2 linked regions of the Loktanella sp. M215 genome follow. The protein of the gene in region 2 interacts with the protein of the main gene of each other region in a pairwise test. Links are inferred from orthologs where the notes say so. Each region holds a gene or a part of one and is shown on either strand. Other genes may lie near its edges.

What was found.
Region 1: the proteins of GLR48_RS01485 (region 2) and lysA interact in binary tests that used the Escherichia coli proteins (3 or more experiments, as listed by UniProt). The link is inferred for Loktanella sp. M215 from one-to-one orthologs.

What each region holds. Positions count from the first base shown.
Region 1 is NZ_WMEA01000001.1:1,640,226-1,643,083, forward strand. What follows is about bases 15-2,838. They hold lysA (diaminopimelate decarboxylase), read left to right. Parts: upstream 15-705; coding sequence 706-1,971; downstream 1,972-2,838. Other genes in these bases: GLR48_RS08010 (hypothetical protein), read left to right, coding at 15-235; GLR48_RS08015 (DUF2834 domain-containing protein), read left to right, coding at 259-576; GLR48_RS08025 (DUF4175 domain-containing protein), read left to right, coding at 2,030-2,838. Also shown: more of GLR48_RS08010, read left to right, coding at 1-14; more of GLR48_RS08025, read left to right, coding at 2,839-2,858. UniProt on the Escherichia coli protein: Specifically catalyzes the decarboxylation of meso-diaminopimelate (meso-DAP) to L-lysine. Is not active against the DD- or LL-isomers of diaminopimelate.
Region 2 is NZ_WMEA01000001.1:306,994-309,817, reverse strand. Bases 32-2,821 are described here. They hold GLR48_RS01485 (response regulator transcription factor), read left to right. Parts: upstream 32-975; coding sequence 976-1,668; downstream 1,669-2,821. Other genes in these bases: GLR48_RS01480 (HAMP domain-containing sensor histidine kinase), read left to right, coding at 1,675-2,821; GLR48_RS01490 (efflux transporter outer membrane subunit), read right to left, coding at 32-836. Outside these bases: more of GLR48_RS01490, read right to left, coding at 1-31; more of GLR48_RS01480, read left to right, coding at 2,822-2,824. UniProt on the Escherichia coli protein: Response regulator member of the two-component regulatory system CpxA/CpxR which responds to envelope stress response by activating expression of downstream genes including cpxP, degP, dsbA and ppiA.

The DNA.
Region 1 (2,858 bases), 1.3 Mb from region 2 along the record:
CGCGGCCTTGGCCCTTGCGGGCTGCGGCGCGCAGGGCGATCCGGTGCGCCCCGGCACATCCACGCAGGCCAGCGTGCCGGCGCGGCCGGGACCCACGATGAACGCGGGCGTCGGCATCGGGCCGAACGGTGTGTCGCCCGGCGTGACGCTGGCCGACGGGATCGGGCGGCTGTCGCTGGGGCCGGGCGGCGTGCGTCTGGGGGCTGCGGGCATTCCGCTGAACGTGGGGCTATGAGTGGGTCAGGTATGATGAAGGATATGTCACCCCTGCGCTGGGTCTGGGCGGCACTGGCCGTCTGGGGCGCCATCCATCCGATGTCGTGGTTCATCGCCTGGTTTCAGGCCGAGGGCTGGTCGCTGGGCCGCATGATCGACGCGTGGTATGTCAACGCCGCGACCACGGGACTGACCTGGGATCTGACGATCGCGGCGATCACGCTGACCGTCTGGGTGCTGGCCGAAGTGGCCGTGCGGCGGAACTGGATCGCCTTGCTGGCGATTCCTGCGACCTTTTGCATCGGGGTAAGCTGCGGTCTGCCTCTCTACCTGTTTTTGCGGGCGAAGCCCGTCCGCTGAAGACGCCGGACGACGCTGTTTGCCGCAAGATGCGGCAAAGGCGCCCCGCCCGCCGTCCCCTCTGCCGATCCGCCCTTTTCTGGCGTTGGCGTTCTGTTATGACCGGCCCCGGACTGTAGGGGACGGCTGATGGATCATTTTCTGTATCGCGACGGCGCACTCTGCGCCGAGGACGTGCCGCTGAGCGAGATCGCGGCCCAGGTCGGCACGCCGTTCTACGTCTATTCCAGCGCCACCTTGCTGCGCCATTTCCACCTGTTCGACGCAGCCCTGGCGGGCATGGACCACCTCGTCTGCTTTGCGATGAAATCCCTGTCCAACCAGGCTGTCCTGCATCTGCTGGCCGAGGCGGGGGCCGGGATGGACGTGGTGTCGGGGGGGGAATACGCCCGCGCCGTGGCGGCGGGTGTGCCGGGCGATCGCATCGTCTTTTCCGGTGTCGGCAAGACGAAGGCAGAGATGCGGCAGGCGCTGGAGGGCGGCATCCGCCAGTTCAACGTCGAGAGCGAACCCGAGATGCAGGCGCTGAGCGCCGTTGCGGTGGAATTGGGACAGGTGGCGCCGATCACGATTCGGGTCAATCCGGACGTGGATGCCAAGACCCACGCCAAGATCGCCACCGGCAAGTCCGAGAACAAGTTCGGCATCCCCATCGCCCGCGCCCGCGAGGTCTATGCCTTGGCCGCCAGCTTGCCGGGGGTGGAGGTCATCGGAATCGACGTCCATATCGGCAGCCAGCTGACCGATCTGGCCCCGTTCGAGGCCGCCTACCTGAAGGTGGCGGAGCTGACCGAACAGTTGCGCGCCGATGGTCACACGATCCGCAGGCTGGATCTGGGCGGCGGCCTTGGCATTCCCTATGCCCAGACGAACGAAGCCCCGCCCAGCCCGCAGGATTACGGCGACCTGATCAAGCGCACCGTCGGCCATCTGGGTTGCGAGATCGAGATCGAGCCGGGGCGGCTGATTTCCGGCAATGCCGGCCTGATGGTGTCCCGCGTGATCTACGTCAAGGAGGGCGCCGACCGGCAGTTCCTGATCCTCGACGGTGCGATGAACGACCTGATCCGGCCGGCCATGTACGATGCCCACCACGACATCGTGCCGGTGCTTGAGCCCACGCCGGGGGCGGAGCGTGCCACCTATGACATCGTGGGCCCGGTCTGCGAAAGCGGCGACACCTTCGCCAAGGGACGGACCATGGCGCGGGTTGGGCCGGGCGACCTCGTGGCCTTCCGCTCTGCCGGGGCCTACGGGGCCGTCATGGCGTCGGAATACAACTCGCGCCCCCTGATCCCAGAGGTGCTGGTCCAGCGCGATCAATTTGCAGTCATCAGGGCGCGTCCCACCTTTGACGAAATCATCGCGCGCGATATCATTCCGGCGTGGCTGTGATCCAGCAGGTCACACCGCCGCGCAAGGGAGAGGCCCGCTGACCGATCACCGCACCGACCTGCCGCACCTGAACCGCCCCGTCGCACTGACCCGTCTGGGGCTGGTGGCCGAACGCGCGACCCGTGCCTTCTGGCCCTTGTGGAGCGTGCTTTTCGTCATCCTCGCGCCGCTGATGTTCGGCTGGCAGGACCGCATGAGCCTGGAGGTGTTCTGGGGCCTCGGCGTCGTGGCCATCCTGGCCGTCGTCGTGACGCTGGTCCGCGGCCTGCGCGCCTTTCGCTGGCCCACCCGGGCCGAGGCGGTGGCGCGTGTCGATGCCAGCCTGCCGGGACGACCGATTGCCGCAGTGCGCGACACGCAGGCGATCGGCGCGGGCGATCCCGCATCACAGGCGGTCTGGGCCGCGCATCTGGCGCGCATGCGCCGCGCGACCGAAACGGCCAAGGCGGTGCAGCCTGACCTGAAGATTTCCGACCGCGACCCTTACGGCCTGCGTTACACGGCGCTATTGTTCTTTGTCGTGGCGCTGCTCTTCGGCTCTGTCCTGCGCGTGGGCTCGGTGGCCGAGATCGCGCAGAACGGTGGCGGCGGTGCCTTGGCCACCGGACCGGTCTGGGAAGGCTGGGTCGCCCCGCCCGCCTACACCGGCAAGCCGACGCTTTACCTCAACGACATTCCGCCCGGCCCGCTGAAGGTGCGGCTGGGGTCGCAGATCACCCTGCGGCTTTACGGCGAGGTCGGCGCGCTGACGGTGGCGGAAACCGTGTCGGGCCGGACCACGGACATCCCGCCCGCGTCCGAACCGCAGCAGACGTTCACCGTGACGAAAGCGGGACGTGTCGCCATCGACGGCCCGAACGGGGCCGCCTGGGACCTTGCGATCCTGC
Region 2 (2,824 bases):
GCGACGACATCGGGGCGCTGGCGCAGCATGTCGGCGGGGACCGACGCGACCCGGAACGCCTTTATGCCGGGCAATCCGCCACCCTTCGCCAGCGTAGCGTCGATCTGCGTTTGCGGCACACCGACGATGCGGGCCAGACCTTGCGCCGCGACCCGGCAGTCGGCTTTCTGGCTGGTCAACGTGATCTCGGCGCTTGCCACATTGGCGCGGGCCAAGGACAGGTCGGCGGCGGCGCTGATGCCCGCGTCCACCAGACTGCGCGATGCGGACAGCGTGTCCTGCTGGGATGTGAGAGCGGCGGCGTAGTCCGTCTCGGCCAGTTTGCAGGCGCGGTAGGTGACGTAGCCATTCGCGACTTCGGCGGCGAGCGAGACATAGCTACCGGCGTAGGACACCTCCTCGGCACGGGCGCGGATTGCATCGGCCGTTGCGGCATTGCGCGTGCGACCGAAGAGGTCAACCTCCCAGCTTGCATCCAGCAGGGCCGCACTGGTCGTCGTGCGCTGGTCGAACCCGACAGCCGTTGTGGTGGCAGACGCCGACCCGTTGACGCCGGGCGCCAGGTTCGCAGCGCTTTGCCCGGCCTGTGCGCGGGCCGCAATGACGCTGGCTGCGGCGCTGCGCAGGTCGGGGCTGTTGGCCTGTGACAGGGCCAGCACCTGCGTCAATTGCACATCGCCCAGGTTGGACCACCAGTTCACGTCCAGCGCAGGCCCACGGGGCAGACCGGCCGCACTGTAATGATCTGACACCTGTTGCGTCGCATCCGGCTGGATCAGCGGGACGCTGCACCCTGCCAGCATGCAGGCACTGAGAATGGTAAGGGCGGTCTTCATCTACAGGCTCCGAAACGCGGTCGGTTTCATATGGCGCGGGCGGATGTTAAGTTGTGTCAAGTTTGTGCAAAGAAGCGAAAAGCTGGCTATCCGGGCCGTGGCAGACCGTTAAGGTTGCCACGAGAGGAGCCTTTCGACCATGACACGCATCCTGTTGATCGATGATGACGCAGCACTGACGGCCTTGCTGGGCGAGTATCTGGAGCAGGAGGGCTTTCAGGTGTCCGTCGCAGGCGATGGCGAGCGTGCCTTGGGCCGCATCGTCGACGCGCGCGCCGACATCGTCGTGCTGGATATCATGATGCCCCGCGTCGACGGATTGCAGGTGCTGCGTCACATCCGGTCGGAAGGCACCGTGCCGGTGCTGATGCTGACGGGACGCGGTGACGAGGCGGACCGGATCACGGGCCTCGACCTGGGGGCCGATGATTATCTGGCCAAGCCGTGTTCGCCTGCCGAACTGGCCGCACGGGTGCGCGCCATCCTGCGCCGCAGCCATAGCGCTGCAGGCGCTGTGACCGAGAATGCGGCCGTGCAGAAAGAAGGGCCGCTGACCATCGACCGGCAGCGCCGCATTGCGACTTGGGCCAATCAACCGATTACGCTGACCGGGGTGGAATTCAATATCCTCGACGTGTTGATGGCGCAGATCGGAAAGCCCGTGTCGCGGTCGGACCTGTCGCAACAGGGTCTGGGCCGTCCCATTGCCGCCTACGACCGCGCGGTGGATGTGCACGTCTCGGCGATCCGGCAGAAGATCGGCAGCTTCGACGATGGCCGCTCTCCGATCCAGAGCCTGCGCGGGATCGGGTATCTTCTTGTCCGGGAGTAACGCGCCATGATCCTGCGGGTCTTTGCCTTCGTCTGGGCGGCCAACCTGCTGACGCTGCTGCTGGTGTCGGTCTTGATCCTGTTCGTGGACGTCACACCGCCGCAAGAGGCGCGGCGCATGGCAGAGCCCGAACTTCTGCGCGAAGAGTTGCCGCTGATCCACGCCGCGTCCGGTGCAGCGGGCGTGCTGACCTTCTGGCAGCAGGTCGCCCCGGCGCATCCGAATGTCCACCTCGACCCGCAAGTGCCCTGCGGTCGGCCCGGGGTCATCGGGGCGCCCGGTCCGGACTGTTTTGAGGTCGTGCAGATCAGCAGCACTGACGCTGTGGTGATGGCCTTGCGCCCGGCGACGCTGCCTCTGTTCCTTGGCATCTGCGTCAGTGCATTTATGGCGATCTGGCTGTCCCGGTGGCTGACGCAGCCGATCAGGGCGGTGAGCCAAGGGCTGCGATCACTTGCAGCGGGCCGGCTGGAGACGCGGATGCAGGGGCGTTTGCGCACGACTAACCAGGAAATTCAGGACCTGGGCCGCGACTTCGACCATGCGGCCGCACGGCTGCAAGCCTTATCGGACGGGCGCAGCCGGCTGTTCCACGACATCTCCCACGAAATCCGGTCGCCGCTGGCGCGCTTGCGTGCGGCCGTGGGACTGATCGAGAAAACACCGGCGCGGGGTGTCGCGCTCGCCGGCCGGATGGAGGGGGACATCGCGCGGCTCGACCATCTCGTCGATGAAATCCTGACTCTGGCCCGGTTCGAGAAAAGCGAGCGGGTCAATTCCTTCCAGACATTCGATTTGCTGGATATCATCGAGAATATCATTGCGGATGCGAAGTTCGAAGGTCGCGCCCGGGGCATCGATGTGCGTTATGCCGGGGCTGACGTCCTTGACCTGCAAGGCGATCCCGAACTTCTGCACCGGGCGTGCGAGAACGTGATCCGCAATGCGCTGAACCATTCGCCGCCGGGGGGCACCGTGATCGTGACGGGGTGCCGCAGCACCGAAGCCATGACACTCGCGGTGGCCGACGAGGGGGCCGGTGTGCCAGAGACTGACCTTGACGCAATCTTCAGTCCATTCGTGCGGCTGAATGCGCAGGCGGATTCCGTCGGTGTCGGCCTTGGTCTGGCAATTTCATATGGTGCAATCAAAGCGC